Regions from separate parts of the Rhizobium sp. FG113 genome, predicted to be linked through region 3. Evidence: predicted binding sites of a transcription regulator. Region 3 holds the regulator's gene; each other region holds the start of a gene.
What was found. The regulator PhoB, encoded in region 3, activates phosphate uptake and scavenging genes when phosphate is short. The targets are predictions, from matches to a motif close to TGTCATNNANCTGTCAT.
Positions count from the first base shown of each region.

Region 1 (10,396 bases), on a different contig from region 3:
CGACAAGGTGGTGCTGATTTCCTACGACCCTGAGGTCTTCGACCATCCGCGTGACAAGCATGTGCGGATGCGGATCATGGATATGGACGGCGGCAACCTGACGACGCTGTTCGAGCTCTTCGGCGGGCAGGGATCGATCAATGTTCCGAACTGGTCACCCGATGGTGACGAATTCGCCTATGTGCGATATTTCCCGGTCGAGGCTTGAGCGATTGCATCATGCGCGGTTTGTCGGCATAGGTGGCGCGTCGGGTGCCCGCAGGCTTGCGGGAGAATCGGGAATTCGGTGCAAGACCGGAACGTGCCCAACGCTGTAAGGCCGACGTCTGCCGCTTTATGCCACTGGCGCTTTTTGCCGGGAAGGCGTGGCAGACGGATGACGCCAAGTCAGAAGACCGGCCCGACAATCATAGACTGACCGCCTGGACAGCGGCCGGTTGTGTTGTTGGGGATTGACGATGCGACCAGACCAATCTGGCTCTCTTGCGAGAGCGGGTGCCTTTTCGGCGAGCGAGCGCGACGCCGTTTACAGAGCCATCGAGACCAGACGCGATGTGCGATCGGAGTTCCTGCCGGATGCCGTGCCCGATGACGTGATCGGACGGCTGCTGGCGGCCGCTCATCATGCGCCGTCCGTTGGCTTCATGCAGCCGTGGAATTTCATTGTGGTGCGCGATCAAGCCGTGCGTTCGACCGTGTGGGAGGCTTTCACCAAGGCCAATGCCGAGGCGGCGGCGATGTTTTCCGGCGAGCGGCAGCAAGCCTACCGCGCCCTGAAACTGGAGGGCATTCGCACGGCACCCGTCGGCATCTGCGTGACCTGCGATCCGGATCGCTGCGGCGACGTGGTGCTGGGGCGCACGCACAATAGGCGGATGGATTCCTATTCCACCGTCTGCGCGGTGCAGAACCTGTGGCTTGCAGCGCGCGCCGAGGGCGTGGGCGTCGGCTGGGTGAGCATCTTTCACGAGGCCGATCTGAAGCGCGCGCTCGGCGTGCCTGAGCGGATCGAGATCGTCGCATGGCTCTGTGTCGGCTATGTCGACCAGCTCTACGAGGAGCCGGAGCTCGCCGTGAAAGGGTGGCGACAGCGATTGCCGCTGGAGGATCTGGTGTTTACGGATCGCTGGGGCGGGGGCGCATAGCCCGCGACGCCTGCTATTGCTTCTGCGCCGGCGGTTGCTGCGGCTGGGCGCCCGGCATGGCGGGGTGTTTCAGGTCGATCGACCCTTGATCGCCGGCGAGGAACTGCGGCCCCACTTGGCGCACCTTGCCGGCGCTCGGATCATAGGGGCGATCGGGGACCTGCGCCTGGGGTGCGGGCGGTTGAGGCGTGGGTTGGGTTTCGGGCTTGGCGGCGGCGGTGTTCGGGGTTTCGATCGTGGTGATCGAGCTCTGCGGCGGCGGGGCGCTCACAGACTGGTTGCGGCGCATCTGTTCGTAATAGGCGGGCAGATTGCAGCTGCAGGATGATTTCTCACCGGGCTTGCGGTTCTTGTAGGCGAATGCATTCGGCATGGCGCTGTAGGGCGCGCCTGTGGAGGCAGAGATCATGTTCTCGGTCTCGCCGCTGGAAACGTCGTGATAGTAGAGCTCGGTTTCGATACCTGGGCACATCTGCTGGCAGGTGTTGGCGTCGCGGGCGAAATCGAAGGAGGTGGCGTTCGAGCGGATGGGGAAGAAGCCGCCGTCGCAGCTGCGCACGCAGATCGTGTTCAGATGCGTCAGAGGCTGGCCGCCGGGCGAGAACTCGTAGGAGCGCTGCCGCTCGCCGCCGAGCGGAATGAAGGTGTCGCTGCGCATGGCCTGATCGTCGATGCTGGGCGGGTTCGCATATTGCGGCTCTTCATATTGCTGCACGGGCGAATTGCAGTTGTTTTCGTCGAGTGCGGCGAAGAGTTCGTTGCGCAGGCGGGCGTCCGGACTTTGCGCGCGCAACTCGTCCCGCCGCATCTGCAGGTCGGCGATGTTGTCGAGCATCTTGGCTTCGGCCTGTTCTAGCTCGCCGCAATAGCCGGCATTGTCGCCGCCGATCACCACCATGCTGCCGCTGCTGCAGCCGCTGCGGCGCTGGTCGCTGCGCAGCTTGCGAAGCTCGAGGTTTTGTTCGGTGATGGCGCTGGCGAAGCGGCGTATTTCGGGCGACATGCCACCGCCGATCGTCTCTGGAATTGTGGCCAGACGGGCGCGCAGCTGACCGCAGATCGGCGCCAGCTGCGCATAGGCAGGGGCGGAAAGGGCAATCAGGAGTGCTGCGGCCAGCGTGAGGCGTTTCAAGGCATCGTCCCGTCAGTGAGCAAATACCAAATGGCGAAGGGCGGACCATGGCCCGCCCTTCGATATACATTGCTTGTCTTAACAAGCTGCCGCTCAAAGCCTAACGCATTTTCAGCGTCCAAGGCAAATCACGCCGCCCAAATCATGCCGGCTGAGATGCCTCGACGACCGCGAGGGCCGCCATGTTGACGACGCCGCGCGAGGTGACCGATGGCGCCAGGATGTGGGCGGGCATGGCCGCGCCGAGCAAGATCGGGCCGACATGCAGGCCGTCCGTCATCGACTTGACGACGCCGAGCGTGATGTTGGCCGCATCGAGGTTCGGGAAAACCAGAAGGTTGGCTTCGTCGTGCAGCGTGGTGTTCGGCATGACGCGCTTGCGCAGCGTTTCCGAGATTGCGCTCTCGCCGTGCATTTCGCCATCGACTTCCAGATCGGGCGCGGTGTCGCGCACGAGCTGCAGAGCGTTGCGCATCTTGGTGGCGCTTTCCGATTCACGCGAACCGAAGTTCGAATGCGAGACGAGGGCGGCGCGCGGCGTGATGCCGAAGCGCTTGATTTCCTCGGCGGCGAGAACGGCGGATTCCGCCACTTCCTCGGCAGTCGGGTTGAACGTCACATAGGTGTCAGTGAAGAAGGTGGCGCCGCGCTGCGAGATCAGCAGGCTGAGTGCCGAGAAATCGCGAACGTTTGGGCGCTTGCCGACGATCTGGCGGACATCGCGCAGGTGCTTCTCATAGCGGCCTTCGAGACCGCAGATCAGCGCATCGGCCTCGCCACGCTTCAGCGCCAGCGCGCCGATAACCGTGGTGTTGGTACGAACGATGGTACGCGCCGCTTCCGGGATGACGCCGCGGCGGCCGACGAGCGAGAGGTAGAGCTCGACGTACTCGCGGAAGCGCGGATCGTCTTCCGGATTGATGACGTCGAAATCAGACAGCGGACGGATGCGCAGGCCGTAGCGCTTCAGGCGCGTTTCGATGACCTGCGGACGGCCGATCAGGATCGGCTTGGCGATGCCTTCCTCAAGCAGAACCTGGGCGGCGCGCAGCACGCGCTCGTCTTCGCCTTCGGAGAAGATGACGCGCTTCTTGTCGGCATTCTTGGCCGCCGCGAAGATCGGCTTCATGACGAAGCCGGAGCGGAAGACGAAGCGGTTCAACTGGTCGAGGTAGGCGTCGAAATCGGCGATCGGGCGCAGCGCCACGCCGCTATCGGCCGCAGCCTTGGCGACGGCGGGCGCGATGCGCAGGATGAGGCGCGGATCAAACGGCGAGGGGATGAGATAGTTGGGGCCGAAGATCGGCGTTTCATCCGAATAGGCGCGGGCGGCGACATCGGACGGCTCCTCGCGGGCGAGGGCCGCGATGGCGCGCACGGCCGCCATCTTCATTTCCTCGTTGATCGTGACGGCGCCGCAATCGAGCGCGCCGCGGAAGATATAGGGGAAGCAGAGGACGTTGTTGACCTGGTTCGGGAAGTCCGAGCGGCCGGTGCAGATCATCGCGTCCGGGCGGGCGGCGCGGGCGAGATCCGGCATGATCTCCGGGTTCGGGTTGGCAAGCGCCATGATGAGCGGCTTCTCGGCCATCTGCGCCAGGAGCTCCGGCTTCAGGACGCCGGCGGCCGAGAGGCCGAGGAAGACGTCGGCGCCGCCGATGTTTTCAGCCAGCGTGCGGGTGTCGCTCTTCTGCGCGTAGACGCTCTTCCATTCGTCCATCAGCTCGACGCGGCCTTCATAGACGAGGCCTTCGAGGTCGTGGACCCAGATGTTTTCGCGCTTGGCGCCGAGGGTGACGAGGAGGTTGAGGCAGGCAAGGGCCGCGGCGCCAGCGCCGGAGGCGACGATCTTGACCTCTTCGATCTTCTTGCCGGCGAGCTCCAGGCCGTTCAGGATCGCGGCGGCGACGATGATGGCGGTGCCATGCTGGTCGTCATGGAAGACCGGGATCTTCATCTTTTCGCGGAGCTGGCGCTCGATCTCGAAACATTCCGGCGCCTTGATGTCTTCAAGGTTGATACCGCCGAAGGTCGGCTCGAGCGCGGCGACGGTGGAGACCATGTGATCGACGGTCGTTGCATCGACCTCGATGTCGAAGACGTCGATATTGGCGAACTTCTTGAAGAGAACGGCCTTGCCTTCCATCACCGGCTTGGAGGCCAGCGGGCCGATATTGCCGAGGCCGAGAACGGCCGTTCCGTTGGAGATCACGGCAACCAGATTGGCGCGGGAGGTGTAGTCGGCGGCCGTCTCAGGATTGTCGCGGATGGCGAGACAGGGGGCGGCGACGCCGGGCGAATAGGCGAGCGCGAGGTCGCGCTGGTTGCCGAGCGGCTTGATGGCCTGGATCTCGATCTTGCCGGGACGGGGATAACGGTGGAAGAACAACGCCTGTTCATCGAGGCTGCCGCCTGCCGCTTTGTTGTCCGTCTTCGGTTTGTCGCTGTGATCCATCGTAATGCTCCAGGCTGTCGCACATGCTTTCATTGGAGCGCTTTCAATACATCAATCGAAAGACGGTAACAGCGAGAATTTCGGTTCCGGTTCCCAAAAACAACGCAAATGTGCAACAGCGCCCGCGAGATACCGGGGATTTGCGACGGAAGGGCCTGTGATCAGGGCCTGACATCCGGGCCGTGTCATCTTCCTGAAACACGAGTCTGGTTTTCAGAGGCACAGATGAAGCATGGGGCACGGGCAGTTTGCTTGTGAAGGACAATATGGATACGCGCCACTTCCGTACGCTCTTTATTTCCGACGTCCATCTCGGCTCGAAAGCCGCGAAAGCCGACTTCCTGATCGACTTTCTCAAGTACCACGAAGCCGACACGATCTTCCTGGTGGGAGACATCGTCGACGGCTGGCGCCTGAAGCGCAGCTGGTACTGGCCGCAGGAATGCAACGACGTGATCCAGAAGCTGCTGCGCAAGGCGCGCAAGGGAACGCGTATCGTCTATATCCCCGGCAACCACGACGAATTCCTGCGCGACTTCCCCGGCATGCACTTCGGCGGCATCGAAGTGGCCGAGCGGATGATGCATGAGGCGGCCGACGGCAAGAAGTATCTGGTGCTGCATGGCGACGAGTTCGACGTCGTGGTCCGCAACGCCCGCCTGCTCGCCTACCTCGGTGACTGGGCGTACGACATGGCGATCATGATAAACATCGGGCTCGCCGCCATTCGTCGCAAGCTCGGCATGCCCTACTGGTCGTTCTCGGCCTGGGCGAAGCTACAGGTCAAGCACGCCGTCAACTTCATCGGCGAGTTCCAGAAGGTGGTGGCCGACGAAGCCCGCAAGAGCGGCGCCGACGGCGTGATCTGTGGCCACATCCACCATGCCGTCATGGAAGACATGGACGGCGTGCGCTACATCAACACAGGCGACTGGGTCGAAAGCTGCACGGCGATCGCCGAGCACGAAGACGGCACCTTCGAGCTGATCGAATGGCGCACCATGGGCGGCGCTGCCGCTCCCGCTCCGCTGGCGCTCGAAGATCACCGCAAGCGCGAACCGGCACAGCAGGCAGCCTGATAGCCTGATGATCTGAAGTATCTCGCTGTTGCGAAATGGTATTGTGCAGCTGCTGCCGTTGCCGTTTCGCGACAGTTTTGGCTTATTTTTGAAATCGGTTTGGGGCGACCTCATCTCGCCTTGGTTGCCCTTAAGGTGACGTGTTAGGCAACTTGCAGGTTCCTTTCAGGTCACACCGATGATTCCCGCCACGAATGCCTCTTTTACAGAGGTCGCGCCCGCCCATTTCCGGCTGCTGAGCGCTTTGTCCTATTGCGCGCCACTGCTTGTAAACGGTGTCGCGCTGCCGTTCTTTCCCGTCTGGCTGGCGATGCACAAGTTCAGCGACCACGAGATCGGCATCATCCTCGCCGTGCCGATGGTGGTGCGCGTGCTCGTGGCACCGATCGTGGCGATGTACGCGGACCGGATGAAGGAGCGCGCCGATGTGCTGGTGTTTTCCGGCGGCCTGTCGCTGTTGACGGCGATCGCGCTCTACTGGACCGACACGTTCTGGCCGGTGCTGATCGTCTACACGATCCAGGGTGCCACGTTTTCCCCCTATGTGCCCGTGGTCGAATCGATCGTCATTTCCGGCGTGCGGCGCTGGGGATTCGACTACGGCTCGATGCGGGTCTGGGGCTCTGTCGCCTTTATCGCCTCCACACTCGTCGGCGGGCGACTGATCGGAAACTGGGGCGGGCAGATGGTTCTGCCCGTGATGATCTTCGGTTTCGTCATGACGATGGTGATGGCGCTCTACTGTCCGCGCATCGGACCGACGCGCAGGCGCGGCACGCCTGTCGATCTGCAGCAGGCGACCGGCAGCTCGCTGAGGCAGCCGCATCTGTTGATGCTGCTCATCGGCGTCGCCATCCAGCAGTCGAGCCATGCGCTTCTGCAGGCCTTTGCGACGATCTATTGGCGCGATCTCGGCTTTTCCGGCACGGAAATCGCGTTGTTGTGGAGTGCCGGCGTCGCGGCCGAGGTGACGGTGTTCTTCCAATCGAAGCGGCTCAGCCGCCATTTCGATGCCTGGACGTTGATCCGTGTCGGCGCCGCCGTGTGTGTCTGCCGGTGGCTGTTGTTTCCGATGCAGTGGGGCTTCGTCGGCTTCTTCCTGCTGCAGTGCCTGCACGCCTTCAGCTACGCCTTCGTCCACACAGGCGTACAGCGGCGGATCATCGCCTCTGTGCAGGCGACGCAGGAATCGTCGGCGCAGGGTGCGTATTTCTTCTACAACGGCATGTTCATGGGGCTGATGACCATCGCGTCGGGCTACATCTACGCAGCACTCGGCATGGCGAGCTACTACATCATGGCGCTGACGGCGGTTCTTGGGCTAGGCCTTATCATCGTCGCCTATTATCTTCAGCCCCAGAGTGCCGGTTCCGGCGGGAAGACGAGCGAACCGGCGTAACGCAGGCCCGGTTCGCGATCGCGGGCAAGAAGCAGCGGTCCGTCGAGATCGACGAAGGCTACGTCCTGGGCCAGAAGCACGGCGGGCGCCATGGCGAGCGATGTGCCGACCATGCAGCCAAGCATGATCTGGAACTCCAGCCGCTCAGCTTCGCGCTTCATCGCCAATGCTTCGGTCAGCCCGCCCGTCTTGTCGAGCTTGATATTGATGGCGTCGTAGCGGTCGCGCAGGCTGGCGAGATCGCCGGTGTGATGGACGCTTTCATCCGCGCAGACGAGGATAGGGCGGTCGATCTCGGCCAGCAGTTCGTCCTTGCCTGCCGGCAGCGGTTGCTCGACCAGCGCCACGCCGCATTCGGCGGCGACCCGCAGATGGTGGGCGAGGCGGTCTTCCGGCCAGCCTTCGTTGGCGTCGAGAATGATCGCGGCGTTGGGGGCGGCAGCGCGCACCGCGCGAATGCGGCTCTCGTCGTGACCGGTGCCGACCTTGACCTTGAGCAGCGCACGAGCCGCGTTGGCGCGGGCGTGTTCGACCATGACCTCGGGCTCGCCGAGCGAGATGGTGAAGGCCGTCGTCAGCGAATGCGGGGCGGCGAGGCCGAGCATGGTCGCGACCGAGGTGCCGGTTTGCTTGGCTTCGAGATCCCAGAGGGCGCAATCGACGGCGTTGCGGGCGGCACCCGGCGGCATGGCCTGTTGCAGATCGGCGCGGGAGAGGCCGGCTTCGATCAGCGGACGGGCGGCTTCGATCTGCGCGCCGACACTTTCCATGGTCTCGCCGTAGCGGCTATAGGGGACGCATTCACCGCGGCCGGAGACGCCGTTCTCGCTCACCGTGCAGAGGATCACCTCCGCACTTGTCTTGGTGCCGCGCGAGATCGTGAAGGTGCCGGCAATCGGAAAAGAGTCCGTCTGAATTTCAAGTGACCGTGGCATAAATGCAATCCTGCAAGCATGGAAATCTGATGCGGCATCGTTATATTGGCACAACGTTGCGGACCTGTGTTCGCGAGTCGGCAATGTCGCCGTAAGCCTTGAGAGACACAAGCATTTTGAAGTCCGAGAACCGTAACGCCGCCTCACTGCACGTGGACGACCAAGCTCATGGTTCGGATACGCTCGTGCATCTCGAAGGCAACTGGCGAAGCGCCAACATACATCTCGTTCTCAGGGATTTCGACAAGCTTTCGGCCCACAAGGGCGGGAATCTGACGCTCGATCTCTCCGGCATCACCGATATCGACACGGCCGGCGTCTGGCTGCTCTGCCGGCTGAAGAAGCAGGTCGAGGATGCCGGCGGCACTGTCCATATCGAGGGCAGCAACCAGCATATCGACGAGCTGCTCGAATCGTTTTCCGAGGAGCGTCCGAAGCAGGAAGTCGAGCAGGTTCCGCCGCGTTCGCTGCAGGAGCGTATCTTCGCCCCCATCGGCCGGATGATGTACGATCTGTGGAACAATCTTTCTGCGGCGATGTACATTCTCGGCTCGGCGGTGCGCGGCGCGCAGATGAAATTCGGCCGCGGCAGCGGCGTTTCGCCGGCGTCGATCATCAACCAGATTGACCACATGGGCGTTCGCGCCACGCCGATCATTCTCTTGATGTCGTTCCTGATCGGCGCGATCATCGCGCAGCAGGGCGCCTTCCAGCTACGCTATTTCGGTGCTGAAGTGTTCGTCGTCGACCTCGTCGGCATTCTGCAATTGCGCGAAATCGGCGTGCTCTTGACCGCCATCATGATCGCCGGCCGTTCGGGTAGTGCGATCACGGCCGAAATCGGCTCGATGAAGATGCGCGAAGAGGTGGATGCGCTGAAGGTCATGGGCCTCAACCCGATCGGCGTGCTGATCTTCCCGCGCCTTGTGGCGTTGACCGTTGCGCTGCCGCTTCTGACCGTGCTTGCCAACTTCGCCTCGCTGTTCGGCGCGGCCGTCGTTGCCTGGGGCTATTCGGGAATCACCTTCGCCAACTTCATCGCCCGTTTGCACGAGGCGATCACGCTGTCGACCGTGCTGTCGGGGATGATCAAGGCGCCGTTCATGGCGCTGGTTATCGGTATCGTCGCGGCCGTCGAGGGCTTAAAGGTAGGTGGCAGCGCCGAATCGCTCGGCCAGCACGTGACCTCGTCGGTGGTGAAGGCGATCTTCGTGGTCATTCTCATGGACGGGCTATTCGCCATGTTCTATGCAGCTATTAATTTTTAGGGATTTTGCGTGGACGAACAGCAGACAACGACCAAGGACGAGGCAGGGCGGGATATCGTGCTTTCAGCGCGCGACGTCACTGTTGGCTTCGGGTCGAAGATCGTTCTCGATAATCTCAACCTCAATATCTACAAGGGCGAGATCCTGGGTTTTGTCGGTGCTTCGGGTACCGGCAAGTCTGTGCTGATGCGCACGGTTCTGCGGCTGCTGCCGCGCCGCTCCGGCCAGATCAAGATCCTCGGCCAGGACTTCGACGAACTAAACGAGCCGCAGCGCAACGCGCTCGACATGCGCCTTGGCGTTCTCTTCCAGCAGGGCGCGCTGTTTTCCTCGCTGACGGTGAAGGAGAATATCCAGGTTCCGATGCGCGAGTATCTCGACCTGCCGCCGGCGCTGATGGATGAGCTGGCGCATCTGAAGATCCGGCTGGTGGGTCTGGCGGCGGATGCGGCCGACAAATATCCTTCGGAACTCTCGGGCGGGATGATCAAGCGTGCCGCACTGGCGCGAGCGCTGGCGCTCGATCCGGAACTGGTTTTTCTCGACGAGCCGACCTCGGGCCTCGATCCGATCGGGGCTGCGGAATTCGACGAGCTGATCGCCAAGCTTCGCGATACGCTCGGTCTCACCGTCTACATGGTGACCCACGACCTCGACAGCCTGTTTTCCGTCTGCGACCGTATCGCGGTGCTGGGCAAGAAGAAGGTGATGGTCGAGGGGACGATCGAAGACATGCTGGCCTATGACGACCCCTGGGTTCAGGCTTATTTCAAGGGCAAGCGCGCGCGTTCGATCGTGCCGCAGGATGGCCACGCTTCAGCCGACATCAGGCTGGCGCAAGATAGCCGCGGGAAGTGAGCGGATAAGATGGAAACCAAAGCGAACTACACAATCGTCGGCTTCTTTACGGTTCTGGTCATCGCGGCTGCCTTCGGCTTCGTTTACTGGATGGCCGAGTATGGCCGTGGCGGCCCGATGGCCGA
Region 1 covers NZ_JBMDKV010000003.1:379,063-389,458, reverse strand. Annotated here, with positions in the region: gene ACODTZ_RS12180 (TolB family protein) at 1-208, shown strand, start outside; cobalamin riboswitch at 234-418, shown strand; gene bluB (5,6-dimethylbenzimidazole synthase) at 459-1,145, shown strand; gene ACODTZ_RS12170 (DUF2865 domain-containing protein) at 1,159-2,277, opposite strand; gene ACODTZ_RS12165 (NADP-dependent malic enzyme) at 2,420-4,732, opposite strand; gene ACODTZ_RS12160 (UDP-2,3-diacylglucosamine diphosphatase) at 4,999-5,811, shown strand; gene ACODTZ_RS12155 (MFS transporter) at 5,990-7,210, shown strand; gene dgcA (N-acetyl-D-Glu racemase DgcA) at 7,162-8,145, opposite strand; gene ACODTZ_RS12145 (MlaE family lipid ABC transporter permease subunit) at 8,244-9,413, shown strand; gene ACODTZ_RS12140 (ABC transporter ATP-binding protein) at 9,423-10,271, shown strand; gene ACODTZ_RS12135 (MlaD family protein) at 10,281-10,396, shown strand, end outside.
Region 1: ACODTZ_RS12160 (UDP-2,3-diacylglucosamine diphosphatase) is a predicted target of PhoB. The motif match lies at 4,916-4,932, and genes of this name have one in related genera.

Region 2 (10,396 bases), on a different contig from region 3:
TCCGTCTCGCGGACATCGTGATGAGCGGGCATGACCAGGTGTGGCAGCGACAGTTGTGCCGGTTCCGGCGCAGGTACTGCCTCGACTTTGCGGGCGAGCGCGGACGCTTCCCGAACAATTCTATCCGGTCCGAGCGAAGCAAGGATATCCAGTTGTCCGCCGCGAGAACGCTCCGCGCGCTTGTCGGCGAGATTGATGATATCTCCCTGCGTTCGCCCCTCGATCGCGCTGTGCGGAGAATCGATGAAGCTTTCCAGCCCCTCGGACAGCCAATGATACCGTCTCGCCTGGCGGGTCGCGTCGTTCATCCCCTGCTGCACGACAACCCACTTGCCGTCGTCGGCAACGATGAAGCCATGCAGGTAGAGATCAAATCCGTCCTGAACCGCAGCGCTATCGACCTTCGCCACGAGGCGGCTGACATTGGCGAGCCCGGTGCCATCGAGACCCACGCGATGCCCGACATCAACAAGTTCGTCCGGCGTTTTGCGCGAATGGAAGCCGCGGCCACCGCAGACATGGAGCCCAAGCTCCCTGGCCCGCGGTTTCAAACCGCGTTTTAGCGACCCCAGCACACTGGTGGTGATACCGGAAGAGTGCCAGTCCATGCCCATGACGGATCCAAACGACTGGAACCAGAACGGGTGGGATAGTCGGCGCAAGAACTCATCGCGGCCATAGTGGTGGATAATCGCTTCCGCGATAAGAACGCCAAGCTTGGTCATGCGCTCGCCCAGCCATGGGGGAACGCGTCCGCCGTGAAGCGGCAAGTCGGCGCTGCCTGATCGTTTCGACATCTCAACGATGTTTAGGCCCGGCCAGCCAAAAACACAACCGATCGCCCGCAAACTTGCCGTCTTCTGATCTCGAACAACGACCGTTCGATTTTCGGCCTCAGCCAGAAGCAAACGCCGAGAACAGTCAGCGAATTGCTGGCCTCTGTCGCAATGCGTCGCCGCGCAATCGCCGGCTTCTCACCGGCCGATCGTATCGGTTCACTGCGCGGTCACCCGCCAGATCGTGTTGCCGACGTCATCGGCGACCAATAACGCCCCCTTACCGTCGACGCCAATGCCGACGGGCCGGCCTCGCGCCTGGTTTTGATCGCTAAGGAAGCCGGTCACCACATCCTGCGGCGAGCCATCAGGCTTGCCATCCTTGAATGGCACGAATACGACCTTGTAGCCGTTGAAGGCGTGCCTGTTCCAACTGCCGTGCTCGCCAATGAAAGCGCCGCCGCGATAGGCCTCGGGCAGATTGTTGGCGGTATAGAATGCCATGCCGAGCGGGGCGACGTGCGAGCTCAACGCATAGTCGGGGACGATCGCCTTTGCGACCAGATCCGGACGCTGCGGCATCACGCGCGGATCGACATTCTGCCCGTAATAGCTATATGGCCAGCCATAAAAGCCGCCATCCTTTACCGAGGTCATGTAGTCTGGCACGAGGTTCGGGCCGAGCTCGTCTCTTTCATTCACGACGGTCCAGAGCGCTTTCGTCTGCGGCTCCAGGCTCAATCCGTTAGGATTGCGCAGGCCGGCAGCAAAAATCCGGTGGCGGCCCGATTGACGGTCGACCTCCCAGATCGCGGCTCGGTTCTTCTCCGCTTCGATGCCGTTTTCCGTGATGTTGCTGTTGGAGCCTACGCCGACATAAAGCAGGCTGCCGTCGCCGCTCGCCACGAGGCTCTTCGTCCAGTGATGGTCGATCGGGCCGCCCGGCAGCTCGGTCAGAACCGTGCCGGGGTCGCTTATCTTGGTATCGCCCTCGTGGTAGGGATAACGGATAATTGCGTCAGTGTTGGCGACATAGAGATCGCCTCCGACCAGCGTCACGCCGAAAGGTGAATTCAGATGATCGAGAAATACCTCCCGCGTCTCAGCCACACCATCTCCATCGGCGTCGCGAAGTAACATAATACGGTTGCTGGGCTCGCCTCCGCTACCTCCGCTGCCCGTCGCGAAGGACTGTACCCATCCCACGATAAGATCCTTGGGGCGCGTAATGGGCTCGCCTTTCGGCGCCGTGGATTCGATGGCGAGAATGTCGCCGTTTGGAAGCGTATAGACGGAACGAGGATGTGAAAGCCCGGTGGCCAGAGCTTGGACCTTTAGCCCTGCCGCCACCTTCGGCGTCTCGCCATCTTTCCAGCCGACCACCTTCGCGACGTTCATCGGCGGCACGAAATATTCGGCCTGGGCCGGAAGTTTCGGGCTAGGCCCGATCTCCGTCGGCTCCGGCTCATTGTCACTGCACCCGGCTAGCGCCAATAGTCCGGCGCTTGCGAACAGGCCGGCGGTGAATATGCGATATCGCTGAGACAGAAACGTCATTTTACCATCCTCCCGCAGCGAGGCGTCGAACGCGCGCGCCCAGCACTGCAACGATCAGCACCAGCAAGACAGTCACCACAGAGAGAGCCAATCCCAGCGGCATCACCGATGTCCAGGCGTCACGGCTATGAACGAAGGAGTTGAAGATAGCGAGGCCAAACACGATGAGATTCCCGACAACATAGAGCCAACCCGCCGCAGTCCTCAGCGCAAGAAGACCCCGCGCCGCATCGATCAGCCCGGCCAGCAATCCGACGGCACCAAGCACAGCCCCGGCAAGCAGGAGCCACGCGGAGAAGTTGGTCCACATCATCTGCATCGTTCGCCAATAGGCGATATCGGTGAGAAGCGCACCGATGAAACAAGCAGCGGCGAAATGTAGGGGGATTGAGCGGAAGGAAGATTTGAATGCCCGCAGCGCGGGCGCAGAGACGGCATAGGTCATGGGCATTTTCCAAAGAAACCGGCAACTTGTGAGAAAACTGACAATCTTACTGATTGTTCCCGCCATGGCTGCATTCGCAAAGCTTGAGAGCCTGGCGCCGTTATCCAATCGCCAGTTTAGTCGTTGACGAGATCATGCGGGACCGCGTTTGACGCTTCATGTGAATGTCGCGCGCAGGATTACAGTTGCCTCTCTTGTTGTTGTGCCTGGATCCGCGCCGCCCGCAGCCGCGCGGTCTTGGCATCCCTGCGCCTACATTCTTCAGTGATCGTCTCGCGCGCAATTTCATCCGTCCGGACGCGCGCTTCGATCTTCTGAGCGAGATTCGAAGTTGCCCGGCGTTTCACCGTGGTATCTGTCATAGGTTTTTTCTCCAGTTCGGGCGGAGAACGCGCGAGACCACGAGATGTTACCGTCTGATAGCGTACGAAACAGCGCAACGGCCCTCGACACGATAAAGTGCTGTTGTCCGAACGGAGATCTCGGTCGACGTATTGATTGGAGGGAGCCGCAGCAATGAAACTTGGAAACGTACTCGTTCTCGAAAACGAGCCGTTCATTGCGCTCGACATGGAAGACATGCTTAGAGGCTACGGCGCATCTTCCGTCACTTCTTTTGACACCCAATCAGAGGCGTTGATATGGCTCGAGTCCAACAAGCCTCATGTCGCAGTTGTAGATCCAAGACTGAATGACGGCCTCTGCGTCGATGTCGTAGCAGCACTAGCTGACGCGAACGTACCCTTCGTCGTGTATTCCGGCGCCGAGGTCGATGACGATGCAAAGCACGCATTCGAAAAGGGTCTGTGGCTTGGAAAGCCTGCTATTCCGGAAATGCTCAAGGAAACGTTGGCTCGCTTACTCGCCGCGGACTGAAAGTGGAGGCGAGCAAATGCTCCATTCTGAACAACCCTTCGAGCTGGAGCGGGTGGTTAGCGCACACCCAGCTCTTCCCTTTCGTCGACCGAGCGCCAATTCCCTGCCGGCATCCAGCCTTTCAGCGGAGACGTTTCAATGAAGTATTCTGCCCTGCTGCTCACCGCAGCGAGCGTGTTTGGCTTTACAGTTCCTGTTCTTGCGCAAGATAGCGATTTCAATCTGACCTATCATGTAGAGCGCACACCGAAGGCAAAGTTGAGCATCGAGACCTGCGGGTCCACGATCGAGAAAACGGCGAAACAATCGGGTCTCGCATCCGACGTACAGACCTTCCCGGGGCAGCTCGTCGTCGTTCGAGGCGGTGATGAAGGTCGCGGCGCTTTCATCGCACAGTGCATCGAGGTTGAGAGCACGACTGTCAGCGTCGTCCAGGGGATCGATTATCAGGGACCGAAAGCCGCACTCGGTGAGTTTGCAGACCAGGCAAACGCCGCTGTCAAAGCCGCCGCGGAATAACCTGCGGTTCATCCTCGTTGTGGGTGGCGAAGACGAGGAATGGTCATATTTCAATTTGCTGATATCTTAGCCTCATTGTGTGGGGAGTAGACGTAATGAAGAGTTTGGTTCCAGACGCATTTTACTGGGCACGGTCCGACAAACACACCGATGGCCGGACGACAATCGTGCAAGTGTCAACGATTTTCGGTGAGGATCCGGACTTCTGGACCTTGGCCGTCATCGGCTCCGACCAACATCACATGATCAGTGATTTCGAGCTCATTGCGCTCGTTGAACCGCTGGATGGCTATTCGCTGCGTCACGCGGCGGAGTAACTTCAGCCGAACGCTTGGTGGTGCAGGTAAAAGAAAGCCCTCGCAGGAGAACGAGGGCTCGAATTTTATCCGTCCAAAGGGGATGACGGTACACGCACGCTTGTTTTGTGCATGCGATTATATTTGAAACTGCTTAATAAAATGAAAGTTCCAAAGACGCCGACGATCGCTACGGGAACGTAGGGGGCGGCAGAGGTGGTGCTGAAGCAATTCTTTCCCGCCCTCCTTGATGGACTTCTCGCCATCGTCACAGCACCGTCATAAAATCAGGCGACATCTTGCGTTCGATTAATCTTGGATGCTGGCATGGATTATTTCAGACGCTTTAACTTCCTGTTCGCAACACCCTCTTTCGACAGCGAGGATCTGGAGGGCGTTCGTTACAATCAGATCATCCAGGAGATAGAGCGGTCCGGGTTTGAAGTGGTACGTGCCCGCAATCTGGATGACGCCGAGATCGTTGTTCAAACCGACGCCGCCATCGGCTGCATGATGGTCGACTGGGGCAAGAAGGGTCTCGAGGGCAAAACCTCTCACCTCATAAACCTGATGCGTCGCCGCGGACTGGATTTCCCGATCATCCTGCTCATCCGCGGCAAACGTTTCGAAGATGTGCCAGTCGAGGTGCTCGACTTCATCGACGGCTATGTTTTCTTGTCAGAGGAAACGCCTGCTTTCATCGCGAAGAACCTTATCAGCCGTCTGAAGCAATACGCCGAAACGCTGAAAACCCCGTTCTTCGGTGCGCTCGTCGACTATGCCGAAGAAGGCAACCATCTCTGGACCTGCCCCGGCCATAATGGCGGCGTGTTCTACAGCCGCAGCCCGATCGGCCGCGTGTTCATGGAGCACCTCGGCGAAGCTGTATTCCGCGACGACCTCGATAATTCCGTGCTCGACCTTGGTGACCTCCTGACCCATGAGGGGCCGGCGCTGGCGGCGCAGAAGGAAGCGGCGAAAATCTTCGGCGCAGAGAAGACCTATTTCGTGCTGAACGGAACATCCACGTCAAACAAGGTCGCGCTTTCCGCCCTTGTCACGGATGGCGACCTTGTCCTGTTCGATCGGAACAACCATAAAGCCGCTCACCATGGCGCGCTGATGATATCGGGCGGCATTCCCATCTACCTGCCGACCAAGCGCAATGCGCACGGTCTCATTGGCCCAATCGACTATGCGGCATTGGACGAGACGGCGATGCGCGAGCGCATTCGCACCAATCCCCTCGTCAAAGATCCTGAAGCCTGGCAGAAACCGCGGCCATTCCGCGTCGCCGTCGTCGAGCAATGCACCTATGACGGCACGATCCACAATGCAGAGATGATCCTCAAGTCGATCGGCCATCTCTGCGACTACATCCTGTTCGACGAGGCCTGGGCCGGGTTCATGAAGTTCCACCCGCTTTATGCTGGTCGTTTCGCCATGGGGCTTGCCGATCTCGGCCCGGACTCTCCCGGCATCATCGCCACCCAATCCACCCACAAACAGCTTGCCAGCTTTTCCCAGGCGTCGCAGATCCACATGAAGGATCGCCATATTGAAGGGCAAAAGCGGCGCGTGGAGCATCGGCGTTTCAACGAAAGCTTCATGCAGCACGCCTCCACCTCGCCTTTCTACCCCTTGTTCGCCTCGCTTGATGTCGGCGCGCAGATGATGAAGGGCCGTTCCGGCGAAGTGCTGTGGGACGATACGATCCGCCTGGGGATCGAACTCAGAAAGAAAATGCGCGCCGTGCGCCGGGAATTCGAGGACAAGGAGCCACGTGCGGAACGTCGATGGTTTTTTGAGCCATTCGTTCCTGATCGCGTCTCGATCCCGGATGTTGCAAGCCCCGGCGCCTCGCACGATGTGCCATGGGAGAGCATTGCCACCGACCAGCTGGCGACAAACCCGGCTTTCTGGCACCTCACCCCCGGTGCATCCTGGCATGGTTTCAGTGGCATGGAGCAGGGGTTTGCCATGACGGACCCCAACAAGTTGACGGTGCTGACACCAGGCTTCGACCGCAAGACAGGTCTTTACGCCGAACACGGCATTCCAGCCCCGATCGTGGCGCAGTATCTTCGTGAGAACCGCATCGTTGCCGAGAAGAACGACCTCAACTCCTTGCTCTTCCTGCTGACACCAGGCGTCGAGGCAAGCAAGGCAGGCACCCTGATCAGTGGGCTCGTCGCCTTCAAGAAGCTGCATGACGACAATGCGTTGCTGGAAGAAGTGATCCCGGAATTCTACCGCCGGCGTCCGGGCCGCTACGCCGGGGTGCGCTTGCGCGATCTTTGCGGCGATCTGCACCGCTTCTTCCGCGATGCCAATGTCAGCGCCCTCCAGGCGAAGCAGTTTTCCGCCGCTCACCTTCCGCCAATGGCCATGTCGCCGCACGACGCTGCGCGCAGCCTGGTGCGCAATGACGTCGACTACCTGCCGATCGACGAGATCGCCGGGCGCATTGCGACCACCCCGTTCGTGGTCTATCCGCCGGGGATCGCAACGATCGTGCCAGGCGAGCGCCTGACCGACGCGGCAAAGCCGATGATCGACTATCTCAAGATGTTCGAATCCTGCTTCAACACCTTCCCGGGGTTTGATGTCGAAATCCAAGGTGTCTACCGCGAGACCGATGCATCGGGCCGAGTTCGGCTCTACACCTATGTGGTCGCAGAATAATTGCCCACGCCAGGATCGATAATGGAACAGGACAACGGATTGACCATTCGCCCTTCACGGGACGCGGATGTGGAATCTATGCTGGCGATTTATCGCCGGCATATTCGCCGAGGGGTCGAAGAGGGCGTGGACGACAGCGATACGCCGGAGCCGGATGACTTGCGCGAGCGGCGCAAGAACCTGAAGAGCAGGCGCTTTCCGCATATTGTCGCGACCATCAACGGGACGGTGGTCGGTTATGCATATGTCGTGCTGTTCCGCAAACGCCCAGCCTATCGCTATACCGTCAAGCACTCGATCTATGTCCATCACGACCATATCGGCAAGGGTGTCGGAAGCCAGCTGCTGCGCGGTCTGATCGACGCCTGTGCTGCGGCAGGATTCCGACAGATCATCGGTTACATCGACGCCGACAACGCGGCGTCGCTTGCCTTGCACGAAAGGTTCAATTTCGTGCGCGTCGGCCTATTGCCAGCCGTCGCATATCGCTACGGCCGCTGGGCCGACAGTGTCATGGTGCAGCGTTCGCTGGGGACGGGTTCAACCACCCCGCCTCCCCCGCCGCCTTTATCCACTCGCTGAAAGCTTGCGAGCGGCTTGTTCCAAGGTGGCTGAACCGCCGATCTGCTGGTGTTTGTGTTGATCTCAAGACTGTCGGGGACCGCCGCGTGATCTGGATAAGCCGCACGGCGCCACTTAGCGGCCGGCAGAAAGTTCAACTCGCAGTTCAATCGCTTTAGGGCGGACAGCCGCCGCGACGTCCGGCTGTCGCGGCAGCCACATCCACTCGCTACAAGAGGCGGATTGACATGCCTCCATCGACGATCATCGGGCTGCCGGTCATGAATTGGGATCGGTCCGATAAAAGGAAAAGCGCGGCTTGCGCGATCTCCAGGGCGGACGCCATTCTTTTCATTGGATGGGTCGGCCTCTTGTTGAAGTGGCGAAGAAGCGCTAGGGGCGCTTAGGTTTTGGGGAGCCTCGCATCATGGCGACAACGAGCTGCGGCGCAAGGAGGATACGTGAGTTCGATCTGTACACCTGAGGAAGTCCATCACTTCTGGTTCGAGAAGTGCGGCCGCGACGACTGGTTCCGTGGCGCCACTGAGCTCGACGCTGAAATCACGAATCAGTTCCGCGACACCCATCTTGCGCTCGCAGCTGGTCCGAGCCCCGAATGGCGGGAAACCGCTGCAAACCACCTCGCGCTGATTGTCGTGCTCGATCAGTTTGCTCGCAACATCTACCGCGGGACAGCGCTCGCATTCGCGACAGACGGGCTCGCCTTGGCCGAAGCCGAACTGGCGCTCAGGTCGGGGCATGACAAGCTTGTCCCGCCGGAGCTCCGGGTTTTCTTCTACATGCCGTTCGAACATGCGGAGGATATCGCCCATCAAGATCGCTCTGTTGCGCTGTTCACCGAACTGGGCGATGACGAGTACCTTGACTATGCGATCCGCCACCGAGAGGTGATCAGGTCATACGGCCGCTTCCCGCATCGAAATCGGTCACTTGGCCGACAGTCGACGGTCGCCGAACTTGAATACTTGTCGCGGCCGGGAGCAGGATTCTGAAATCTGGCCATCTCATTGGAAGGCGAACATGAGCCTGCCTGCGCGCGATGAAGCCGCTTGGATCGATCTCGAACTTGCAGGTACGGATCCGAACTCCGGCTTCCGCTATGTGAACCTGTGCACGGTCGATCCTGACGGACATCCGCAGGCTCGCCTGGTCGTCCTGCGGTCTGCGAATGGGCAAAAGCGCACAATCGAGATTCACACGGATACTCGATCTCAGAAATGGCGCGAGATCGGCGCCAATCCATCGGTGACGGTGTTGGCATTTGACCCAGCGCGGGGCCAGCAACTTCGGTTGCGAGGCACAGCGGAGCGCCATGGACCAGGGAGTCCGGTAGCAGCACATGCGTGGGATCGTCTGTCGCCATGGACGCGGTCGACCTACGCTGGCGGCCCACCGGGCGACCCGCCTACAGGTGAGAGGTCTTACGCAGCGAATGCTGGCGATGAAAGCGGAAAGGTTGTCTTTGGCGTCATCGTTTTCCGCGCTTCCGAACTCGATTGGTTCCAGCTAGAGCGTGGAGCCAACCGGCGAGCGCTGTTCTCCTACGGATCGCGTGGAGAAGTCCGGGATGCCCGAGAGATCAATCCCTAATTTTACTGGAGCGCCGCCCGGGACCGTCCGCCCTACCAATCGCTGCATCGCGGCTGAGGTGAACACGGGTGACGCGTTTTCCTGCAGTCTTCACGCTGATCATTGGGATCTCGGCGGACTGTGACAAAGCGCCGAACTTGATCTTGCTGGACCCGGGCTGTAGAGAAGCCGCTCGAATAACGCATGGACTACAGACTTTGACTATACGCTACCTATGGACCCTCGACCGCACTGGTCAGCAGTCCCGCAATGGCCTCGCGACTAAGAACGAGCTCCTCGATATTCTCGGTAAAGAAGCCCTGCCCTGTGTGATGCCCGCCGATTGGCTCCTGGCGACGATGCAGATCGATATGGAAGGCAGCGGCCTTTCGATCCACGAGTCCAAGCACAATCCCCAGGACACGTGGAAGCTCGAACTGAAACTGGCGGCGTAAAGCCGAGGGCTACACGGAAAGCCGGAGCATGACAATGAGTGAACTGACCGTAGAAGATGCAACGAAGCGGATCTATGAATCGCTTCAGGCGGACAATGTTGATATCGATGAGCGCATCGCAGAGCTCAAGGCGGCGCTGGCACGTGCGAGCCAAAAAGAGGCCGTGTTCGATCCCACCAAGCTCGTGCAGGGTAATCGGGAAGGCCGGAAACGGATGAAGGCTTATTTTCGCCAGCGTGGGGTCGCTGTTAGCTTCTCGGATTGATCCACGCTCCTAGCGAATAGGAATGCGCCAATCTGACGGCTTTTGCTGCCAGCTTTTCGCCATTGCATCGACCGGCTGCTGGTTTGATGAAAATGAAACGCGTGACCGATGCTACTGGTGCCTGGCGCTATCTGACCTGACTTTGTCCGGATTTGGTTGGCACGATGGAATACCCCCTTACGCGGGTTAGACCTGTAGCGCGTGTTCAGACCATTCCAGGAGATGATGCAATGTTCACCCACGTCATGATTGGCAGCAACGACCTGGAGCGAGCTAGACGCTTTTACGACGCCACCTTCGCTGCGTTGGGAGGCAAACCCGGCGAGATGGATGCACGAGGCAGGCTAATCTACGCCCATGAGGGCGGTCGG
Region 2 covers NZ_JBMDKV010000001.1:1,487,634-1,498,029, forward strand. Annotated here, with positions in the region: gene ACODTZ_RS06695 (DUF763 domain-containing protein) at 1-797, opposite strand, end outside; gene ACODTZ_RS06700 (PQQ-dependent sugar dehydrogenase) at 996-2,333, opposite strand; gene ACODTZ_RS06705 (DUF2231 domain-containing protein) at 2,335-2,844, opposite strand; gene ACODTZ_RS06710 (hypothetical protein) at 2,958-3,140, opposite strand; gene ACODTZ_RS06715 (response regulator) at 3,295-3,654, shown strand; gene ACODTZ_RS06720 (DUF6180 family protein) at 3,793-4,173, shown strand; gene ACODTZ_RS06725 (hypothetical protein) at 4,269-4,490, shown strand; gene ACODTZ_RS06730 (Orn/Lys/Arg family decarboxylase) at 4,797-7,154, shown strand; gene ACODTZ_RS06735 (GNAT family N-acetyltransferase) at 7,176-7,736, shown strand; partial or broken gene ACODTZ_RS06740 (SDR family oxidoreductase) at 7,945-8,076, opposite strand; gene ACODTZ_RS06745 (DUF924 family protein) at 8,177-8,728, shown strand; gene ACODTZ_RS06750 (pyridoxamine 5'-phosphate oxidase family protein) at 8,757-9,326, shown strand; gene ACODTZ_RS06755 (hypothetical protein) at 9,524-9,760, shown strand; gene ACODTZ_RS06760 (hypothetical protein) at 9,795-10,025, shown strand; gene ACODTZ_RS06765 (VOC family protein) at 10,256-10,396, shown strand, end outside.
Region 2: ACODTZ_RS06730 (Orn/Lys/Arg family decarboxylase) is a predicted target of PhoB. The motif match lies at 4,736-4,752, and genes of this name have one in related genera.

Region 3 (10,396 bases):
CGTCCACGTCGAAGACGCGCTTCTTGCCCTTGATATCCAGTTCGACTGCTCTGCTTTCGACATCTTCCGACATGGCGATCCTCCTCTTTATGTGCGTAGCCGCCAAGGCGAACATATTTCCTTTTGAAAATCAAACCTCTCGTCATCGGTAAAAATTATGTGCGCAGTCGGGGCGCATTGTCGGTTTGCTGGCGGCATCGGTAAACTTCTGTCATGAAAGAGCGCTATCAGGCGAAGTTTGATAGCCAACGAAGAACGAATCGACGTCGCGAGGGGCACTTGGAACAGCAAACGCCATGGACGGCCAAACTGACGGCGAAGCTCCGTCGGGAGAGCTTCGTGCTTCTCGTCGCGCTGGCGATTGCGTTCATCGCGGTGACCGCTGGCATGAACGGCTGGGGCGTGCTGGGCCTGCTGGCGATCATGCTGCTTGCCATCATGTGCTCGTCCGAGCCGCGCCCACAAGTGGCCTCGGCCCCGCCGGCGTCCGAGGTCGAGGAGCCGGCCGCGCGCAGCCTTCTGCCCGAGGTGTCGGCGACGCTATCGGCGCTCGACATTCCCGTCATGGTGCTGGCCGGCGATGCCTCCGTGCTGTTCCAGAACCGCGCCGCTGAAAAGGCCTTCGGAGAGGTCGTCATCGGCGCCCATATCTCCGCGCGCCTTCGTTCGCCCGGCATTCTCGACATGGTTCGCGAAACCATCGTCACCAACGCGCCGAACCAGATCGAGCACTCCGAACGCCTGCCGTCCGAGCGCGTCTATATTGTCCGGAGCTCGCCGGTCGAGCTCGGCGCCGTCAGCGGTGCCAATCATGGTGCAAGCGAGCGGCTTTTCGTCCTGTCCTTCCGCGACATATCGGAAGTGCGCCGCATCGATCGCATGCGCTCGGATTTCGTGGCCAATGCCAGCCACGAGCTGCGCACGCCGCTCGCCTCGTTGCGCGGCTTCATCGAAACCATCCAGGGGCCGGCGAAAAGCGACTTCAAGGCGCAGGAACGCTTCCTCGGCATCATGTTCGATCAGACCACGCGCATGAGCCGCCTGGTCGACGACCTGTTGTCCCTGTCACGTCTCGAATTGAAGTCGCATATCGCACCCGATGAGAAAGTGGATCTCGTCCCTCTGCTTGGCCATGTCCGGGATGCGCTTCTGCCCCTCGCCAATGACGTCGGCGTCGATATCCAGCTGCATCTGCCGGAAGGCCGAGCCGAGGTGGCGGGCGATCGCGATGAGCTTGTGCAGGTGTTTGAAAACCTGATCGAAAACGCCTGCAAGTATGGCCAGGAAGGCAAACTCGTCGAGGTCTTCCTGAAAAATGGCCCCAGCGGACCGGTCGAGGTCACCATCGTTGACAAGGGGCCGGGTATTCCGGCCGAACACGTGCCGCGCCTGACGGAGCGCTTCTATCGCGTCAACATCGAAGACAGCCGCTCCAAGAAGGGCACCGGCCTTGGCCTTGCCATCGTCAAGCACATCCTGACGCGCCACCGCGCCCGCCTGATCGTCAAGTCCGAGGTCGGCAAGGGAACGAGCTTTACCGTCCGATTTTGACATAAAAGACGTCCCGGTCTTTATGAAGCCTGATTTTATCTATGCATTTCAATTGCATAGACTGTCATAAATGTTTCACCGAACTGACATAAAAGCTCTTGTCATCAGGGGCTAAAGAATGCGTGCCGCTGACAGAGACGGCACCGTCAAAGGGCCGTTCAGGCCCCACCCAGACAGTTATAAGCCCGGGAGACTATTATGAACGCTTTTAAACTTACGGTCGCTGCACTTGCTGCTTCCGCCGCTTTCGCAGGCGCGGCTGTTGCTCGCGACCAGGTCCAGGTCAGTGGTTCGTCCACCGTTCTGCCTTACGCCAAGATCGTTGCCGAAACCTTCGGCGAAACCTTCAAGGACTTCAAGACGCCGGTTGTTGAATCCGGTGGCACCGGCGCTGGCCTCAAGGAATTCTGCAAGGGCGTAGGCCCTGACACGATCGACGTTGCCAACGCTTCGCGTCCGATCAACGCCAAGGAACTGGAAGCCTGCAAGGCTGCCGGCGTTACCGACATCCAGGAAGTCAAGATCGGCTACGACGGCATCGTCTTCGCAACCGACTCGTCCAACCCTGACGTCGCTTACGAGCCGGCCGACCTCTACAAGGCTCTCGCCGCTCAGGTTGTTGTTGACGGCAAGCTTGTCGCAAACCCCTACAAGAAGTGGTCGGAAGTCAACTCCAAGCTCCCGGCTGTTGATATCGCTGCCTACATCCCCGGCGAAAAGCACGGCACCCGCGAAGTGTTCGAACTGAACGTTCTCGCTGCTGGCTGCAAGGATAGCGGCGCTCTCGACGTGATCTCCAAGGAAATCGCTGACAAGGCTGCCCAGAGCAAGGCTTGCGTTGCAGTTCGTAAGGACGGCGCTGCAGTCGACATCGACGGCGACTATCCGGAAACGCTGGCACGCATCGCTGCCAACAAGACCGGCGTTGGCGTATTCGGCCTCTCCTTCTACGAAAACAACGCTGACAAGCTGAAGGTCGCTACCGTCAAGGGTATCGTTCCGAGCCCGGAAACGATCGCTGACGGCACCTACCCGGTTTCCCGTCCGCTGTTCTTCTACGTCAAGAAGGCTCACCTGGGCGTTATCCCGGGCCTGAAGGAATACGTAAACTTCTTCGTATCCGACCAGATGGTTGGCCCTGACAGCCCGCTCGTCGAGTACGGCCTGGTTGCTGCTCCGGACGCTGAGCGCGAAGCGACCCGCAAGTCGGTCGAAGACGGCAAGACCATGTAATAAACTTTGCCGGCGCGATCCAAGGGGTCGCGCCGGCATTGCCTTTGTCCGCTCTAAGGGAGCGGTGAAGCTGAACTACTCCATGATTGGAAGCCGAGATGGCCGAAGCGCCGTTTCGCTCTTGGGGGCCGAGGGCCTGGGGGACCTTAACGAATGAGTACATCCGTCTTACTCTTGTGCCTCGTTGTGCTTGGCGCGGTTGCCTTTGTGGCAGCACGCAGCCGCGCGACGGCGCTTGCCGGAGGTAAATCCTCGGCGCTGCACTCCCGGCCTGGCTACTACGGTGCCTATGCCGCAATCTGGGCTATCCTGCCTGCGCTCATCGTTCTGTGCGCCTGGCTTGCCATCAGCCCCTCCATTATCGAATCCTCCGTCCGCGGCGGCTTTCCTGATGACGTCAAGGCTCAGCCAGCCGCTCAGCAGAACCTGAACTACGGCATGGTCAGCGCCATCGCCCGCGGTCTGCCGCTGCTCGCGAGCGAAGACGTTGCCGCAGGCGTCGGCGATCCCGCCGGTCTCCAGGCCAAGCTCGCCGCCAAGGGCGTTCCGCTCGCCGGCGTGCCGCAGCCTTACATGATCGAAGGCGCGCAGAAGCTGAACACCGAGAGCGGCATCAGCCGCTTGATCATGACGCTGGTCGTTCTGGCGCTCGGCGTTGCCGGTGGCTTCTATGCCCTGCGCGAAGTCGCTCCCCGTTTCCGGGCCCGCAACCGCGTCGAGCGCGTCATGCTCTGGGGTCTGCTGCTCGCATCCTCCATCGCCATCCTGACCACTGTCGGTATCGTCATGTCGATGCTGACGGAAGCCGCCCACTTCTTCGCTGAAGTTCCGGCCGCCGACTTCTTCTTCGGCACCGTCTGGGATCCGCGCTTTGCCGGCGCCGGCAGCTCGTCCTTCGGCCAGTTCGGTCTCATCCCGCTGCTGCTCGGCACGCTCTACATCGGCTTCGTCGCCATGCTGGTCGCCGTTCCGGTTGGTCTCTTTGCGGCCATCTACATGGCGGAATACGCGGCTCCCAAGGTTCGCGGTATCGCAAAGCCGCTGCTCGAAGTCCTGGCCGGTATCCCGACCATCGTCTACGGCTTCTTCGCCCTCGTCACTGTTGGCCCGTTCCTGCGCGACCTCTCGTCCCAGGTGAACGGCCTTCTGACCGGCGACTACAGCAACTTCATCCAGGCACAGAGCGTTCTGACCGCCGGTATCGTCATGGGCATCATGCTGATCCCATACGTCTCCTCGCTGTCTGACGACATCATCACCGCCGTGCCGCGCGCCCTGCGTGACGGTTCGCTCGGCCTCGGCGCCACGCGTTCGGAAACGATCAAGAAGGTCGTTCTCCCCGCCGCCCTGCCGGGTATCGTCGGCGCTCTCCTGATGACCGCCTCGCGCGCCATCGGCGAGACCATGATCGTCGTGCTTGCAGCCGGTGTTGCAGCCCGTATCCAGATCAATCCCTTCGAGCCGATGACGACGGTGACGGTCAAGATCGTCAACCAGCTGACGGGTGACCTTGAGTTCACCTCGCCGCAGACGCTGGTTGCCTTCGCGCTTGGCATCACGCTGTTCTTCATCACGCTTTGCCTTAACATCTACGCGCTCTTCATTGTGCGCAAATACCGGGAGCAGTACGAATGACGGACGTTGTTTCCTCCGGACAGGGCGTCGTCGTCTCCAAGGCGCCGGCCCGCCGCGATATCGGCATCAAGCGTCGCTACGCCGCCGAACGCCGCTTCCAGGCCTATGGCATCGCTGCCATCTCCTTCGGTCTGATCTTCCTGGCCATCCTGCTCACGACGGTTATCCGTCAGGGCTACACGGCCTTCGCGCAGACCTCGATCACTCTGCCGATCGAGTTCTCCGAAAAGGTGCTCGACCCCAACAACAAGCGCGCCACCGACCCGTCGGTGCTGATCGCCGCCAACTATCCGGTGCTGATCCGCGACGCCATGGTCAAGACGCTCGGCATCAACGCCCAGAGCCGTCCTGAAGTCCGCGACGCCACCGCGATGATCTCCAAGGGCGCCCCGATCGTGCTCCGCGACATGGTCGTCGCCGATCCGTCGCTGATCGGCAAGACGGTCAACGTCACGCTTCTTGCCGACGCCAATATCGACTCGGCCAACAAGGGCCAGATCGACCTGACAGTTGACGAGAAGAACCGTAAGGTCAACGACCGCCAGGTCGGCTGGATGCAGCAGATGGCGGCCAGCGGCACGCTCCACAAGGAGTTCAACACCGGCCTCTTCGTCAACGGCAATTCCAGCCGTCCGGAAGCCGCAGGTCTTGGCGTCGCCCTCATCGGCTCGCTCTACCTGATGCTGATCGTTCTTGCCCTGTCGCTGCCGATCGGTGTCGCTGCTTCGATCTACCTCGAAGAGTTCGCGCCGAAGAACAAGCTGACCGACCTGATCGAGGTCAACATCAACAACCTCGCGGCCGTTCCTTCGATCGTCTACGGTCTGCTCGGTCTCGCCGTCTTCATCAACTTCGCAGGTCTGCCGCGCTCCGCGTCGCTGGTCGGCGGTCTGGTGCTGACGCTGATGACGCTGCCGACCATCATCATCGCCACCCGCGCAGCGCTGCGCGCCGTGCCCCCTTCGATCCGCGCGGCCGCTCTCGGCCTCGGCGCTTCGAAGATGCAGATGGTGTTCCACCACGTTCTGCCGCTGGCAATGCCTGGCATCCTGACCGGCACCATCATCGGTCTGGCGCACGCGCTCGGTGAAACCGCGCCGCTGCTCCTGATCGGCATGGTCGCCTTCGTCGCCAATGCGCCTGCCACCCCGATGGATCCCTCCACGGCTCTGCCGGTGCAGGTTTACATGTGGGCAAACGAAGCCGAACGCGCCTTTGTCGAGCGCACGTCCGGCGCCATCATCGTCCTGCTCCTGTTCCTGATCGTCATGAACCTCGGAGCCATCCTCTTGCGTCGTCGCTTTGAGCGCCGCTGGTAAACGGAGTAAACATCATGAACATGTTGACGGAAGCAGCAGTTGAGAAGGCGCTAGACCAGAAGATGAATACCATTCCGTATAAAATGATCGGCCAGGACGTCTCGGTTTACTACGGCGAGAAGCGTGCGCTTTTCGACGTGAAGCTGAACATCCGCGAAAACACCGTGACGGCTCTCATCGGTCCGTCGGGCTGCGGCAAGTCCACCTTCCTGCGCAGCCTGAACCGCATGAACGACACGATCGACAACTGCCGCGTCACCGGCAAGATCACGCTCGATGGCGATGATATCTACGATCCGGATATCGACGTCGTCGAACTGCGCGCCCGCGTCGGCATGGTGTTCCAGAAGCCGAACCCGTTCCCGAAGTCGATCTACGAAAACGTCGCCTACGGCCCGCGCATCCACGGTCTCGCCAAGGCGAAGGCCGACATGGACGTCATCGTCGAGCAGAGCCTGCAGCGCGCCGGCCTGTGGAACGAAGTCAAGGACCGCGTGCATGAAGGCGGCACCGGCCTCTCGGGTGGTCAGCAGCAGCGTCTGTGCATCGCCCGCGCGATTGCCGTCAGCCCCGAGGTCATCCTCATGGACGAGCCCTGCTCGGCGCTCGACCCGATCGCGACCGCCAAGGTCGAGGAGCTCATCCACGAGCTGCGCGAAGCCTACACGATCGTCATCGTCACGCATTCGATGCAGCAGGCAGCCCGCGTCTCGCAGCGCACCGCCATGTTCCACCTCGGCAACCTCGTCGAGGAGAACGATACCGACAAGATGTTCACCAACCCGGATGATCCGCGCACCCAGGATTACATCATGGGCCGCTTCGGCTGATCTCCGAAACCGGTAAACCTCAGGACATTCAAGGATAAGCCCCATGGCATCGACACATATCTATTCCGCCTATGACGATGATCTCAAGTTCCTGACGCGCCGCATCTCCGAAATGGGCGGCCTCGCGGAACAGATGGTCGGCGACGCTGTTCGCGCGCTCGTCAACGGCGACACTTCGCTCGCCCAGAAGGTCATCTCCGACGACGTGATCCTCGATCACGCCGAGCGCGAGATCGGCGAGAAGGCGATCATCACCATCGCCCGCCGCCAGCCGATGGCTGCCGATCTTCGCGAAATCATGGGCTCGATCCGCATCGCGGCCGATCTCGAGCGCGTCGGCGATCTCGGCAAGAACACTGCCAAGCGCGTCATCGCGGTCCAGAGCACCGGCGTTCCGCGCAAGCTCGCCCGTGGCCTCGAGCATCTCTCCGAACTGGCGCTCGTCCAGCTCAAGGAAGTTCTCGACGTCTACACCAGCCGCGTTGCCGACCGCGCCAAGTCGATCCGCGAGCGCGATGAGGAAATCGACGCGATGTACACCTCGCTGTTCCGCGAGATGCTGACCTACATGATGGAAGATCCGCGCAACATCACCAGCTGCACGCATCTTCTCTTCTGCGCCAAGAACATCGAGCGCATCGGCGACCACGCCACCAACATCGCAGAGACCATCTACTACATGGCTACCGGCGCCCAGCCGGAAGGCGAACGTCCGAAGGACGACACCGCCAACACCGTCGGCGCGGTCACGGAATAAGCGTTCCGGACCCACGCCCCCAGGAGACCGAGACGAATGATCCCAAGAGTAGCAGTCGTTGAAGACGAAGAAGCACTGAGCGTGCTTCTTCGCTATAACCTTGAGGCCGAAGGCTTCGAAGTCGATACCATCCTTCGCGGTGACGAGGCCGAGATCCGGTTGCAGGAACGCACGCCGGACCTTTTGATCCTCGATTGGATGTTGCCCGGCGTATCCGGCATCGAGCTGTGCCGTCGCCTGCGCATGCGCCCGGAGACGGAGCGCCTGCCGATCATCATGCTGACCGCCCGTGGCGAGGAAAGCGAACGCGTTCGCGGCCTGTCGACCGGCGCCGATGACTATGTCGTCAAGCCGTTCTCGACGCCTGAGCTCGTCGCCCGCGTCAAGGCGATGCTGCGCCGCGCCAAGCCGGAAGTGCTCTCCTCGTTGCTGAAGTGCGGCGATATCGAGCTCGATCGCGAAACCCATCGCGTTCACCGCAAGAGCCGCGAAGTCCGCCTCGGACCGACCGAATTCCGCCTCCTGGAATTCCTGATGTCGTCGCCCGGCCGCGTCTTCTCCCGCTCGCAGCTGCTCGATGGCGTCTGGGGCCATGACATTTATGTCGACGAGCGCACCGTCGACGTTCACGTCGGCCGCCTGCGCAAGGCGCTCAACTTCTCGAACATGCAGGATGTCATCCGCACCGTTCGCGGCGCTGGTTATTCGATGGAAGCGTAAGGCGCTTCCATTTCATCCGATCCAACGAAAAACGGGCCCCGCGAGGGCCCGTTTTCTTGTGTTCCTTATCCGGCTTTCCGGGTCATGCGACCCGGTTGGCGGCCTTGCGGCGCTCGTTGACCGGCTGGTAGGCCATCCGCTGGTGGTAGGTGCAGTATGGCGAGTTGTCAGGGGACTCGCAGCCGCAGAAGTGAAAGTCATCCGTCAGCGGATCGCCGACCGGCCACTTGCACGTACGCTCGGTCAGTTCCGTAAGGCCGAGGCGGCGCGAGATCGGAACGACAACGTTGGAAGCCGGACGGTAACGGACTTCCTCGATCGCATCGATGTCCATCTCTTCCTTGAGAGCCACTGCGCCCTGCGGGCGGGCAACGGCGCGGCTTGGCGAGATGCGTGCGGAATTGAAGTTGCTGGCGGGGCGGGGCGTCGAAACCGCCGGGCGCTTCGGCGCCCGGGTCGCGGTCGTCGTGCCGCCGGCCTTGGCGCGGCCAGGCAGGTTCAGACGGTGGACCTTGCCGATGACGGCGTTGCGGCTTACACCGCCAAGTTGTGCCGCAATCTGGCTGGCGCTCAGGCCTTCGGCCCAAAGCTTCTTCAGTCTTTCAACGCGCTCGTCTGTCCAGTTCATGCCCTGTCTCCGCCTTATTGCGTTGGTGTAGGCAGAATCCCTCACCCATGGCACGGACGTGTCCGGACCAAGAAACGCTTGCTCGATTTTGGTGACTAGTTCCGCCGCATGCAGTCTAGTAATTGAGTTTTAACCTAGAGTGAGGGCGACTCCGTGACAAGAGTCGGTTGAATCGCGGCGAATCGATTTCTCGGTTTTCCCCAACTTGCTGGGTGAGAGAGTCATTTCTGCAACATTAGCTGTTGATAGCTCACCGGCACCCCGATGCTTGCTTGACGCATGCGACAAAAGCTCAGTTTTGTTGACATCGCACTGCGAAAAGACAATAGTGCCCCTCGCCGCCGAAAGGCGGCATTTTTCATTTCCGGGCACCCGCTTTTTAGCCGGAGTCCGGGCGATTATTGAGCGAATGACAGGAGATCGCGCCATGGCTGAAGCCGCGCCGCTTTATGATACCTACTCTCGTGCCCCGCTGCGGTTCGAGCGAGGAGAGGGCGTGTGGCTGATCACCGAAACTGGCGAGCGATATCTCGATTTCGGCGCGGGCGTTGCCGTGACCTCCGTCGGCCATAGCAATCCGCATGTCGTCGGAGCACTGAAGGATCAGGCCGATAAGGTTTGGCACCTTTCCAACATTTACGAGATCCCCGGTCAGGAGCGCCTCGCCAAGCGGCTTACGGATGCAACCTTCGCGGATAAGGTGTTCTTCACCAACTCCGGCGCCGAGGCGCTGGAATGCGCGATCAAGACCGCGCGCCGCTACCAGTATTCGAAGGGCCATCCCGAGCGCTTCCACATCATCACCTTCGAAGGTGCCTTCCACGGCCGCACGCTGGCGACGATCGCTGCCGGCGGCCAGGAGAAGTATCTCGAAGGCTTCGGCCCCAAGGCACCCGGTTTCGACCAGGTTCCCTTCGGTGATATCGAGGCCGTTCGCGCTGCGATCACCGATGCCACGGCCGGCATCCTGATCGAGCCGGTACAGGGTGAGGGCGGTATCCGCCCTGCGACCGTGGAGTTCATGAAGGCGCTGCGCCAGCTCTGCGATGAAAACGGCCTGCTTCTGATCCTGGACGAGGTTCAGACCGGCGTCGGCCGTACAGGCAAGCTCTTTGCTTATGAGCGGTTGGGCGTAACGCCGGACATTCTGGCCGCCGCCAAGGGCATCGGCGGTGGTTTCCCGCTCGGCGCCTGCCTTGCAACGGCTGAAGCAGCCTCCGGCATGAAGGCCGGCACCCATGGCTCGACCTATGGCGGCAACCCGCTTGCCATGGCTGTCGGCAATGCCGTGCTCGATGTGATCCTTGAGGAAGGCTTCCTGCAGCACGTCAGCGACGTGGCACTCGTCTTCCGCCAGGGGCTCGCATCGCTGAAGGACCGCTTCCCCGATGTGATCGAGGATGTCAGGGGCGAAGGCCTGATGCTTGGCGTCAAGGCGGCTGTTCCGTCGGCTGAGCTCCTGCAGGCCATCCGCGCTGCCAACCTGCTGGCCATTCCGGCCGGCGACAATGTCATCCGTTTGCTTCCTCCGCTCGTCGTCACCGCCGACGAAGCCCGCGAAGGCCTCGCACGCCTGGAGCGTGCCGCCGAGAGCGTGCGCGCCAAGGCAAAGAAGACGGCTTGAATGGATGGATGCCCGGCCGGATGGCGGGCGCAACAGGTTAAAGACAGATGGCTTCCCCAAAACACTTTCTCGATCTTTCCGCGGTAACCTCCTCCGACC
Region 3 covers NZ_JBMDKV010000002.1:517,826-528,221, forward strand. Annotated here, with positions in the region: gene ppk2 (polyphosphate kinase 2) at 1-73, opposite strand, end outside; gene phoR (phosphate regulon sensor histidine kinase PhoR) at 280-1,551, shown strand; gene ACODTZ_RS09710 (substrate-binding domain-containing protein) at 1,750-2,784, shown strand; gene pstC (phosphate ABC transporter permease subunit PstC) at 2,938-4,419, shown strand; gene pstA (phosphate ABC transporter permease PstA) at 4,416-5,738, shown strand; gene pstB (phosphate ABC transporter ATP-binding protein PstB) at 5,753-6,568, shown strand; gene phoU (phosphate signaling complex protein PhoU) at 6,612-7,325, shown strand; gene phoB (phosphate regulon transcriptional regulator PhoB) at 7,362-8,045, shown strand; gene ACODTZ_RS09740 (GcrA family cell cycle regulator) at 8,128-8,673, opposite strand; gene ACODTZ_RS09745 (aspartate aminotransferase family protein) at 9,101-10,297, shown strand; gene argF (ornithine carbamoyltransferase) at 10,345-10,396, shown strand, end outside.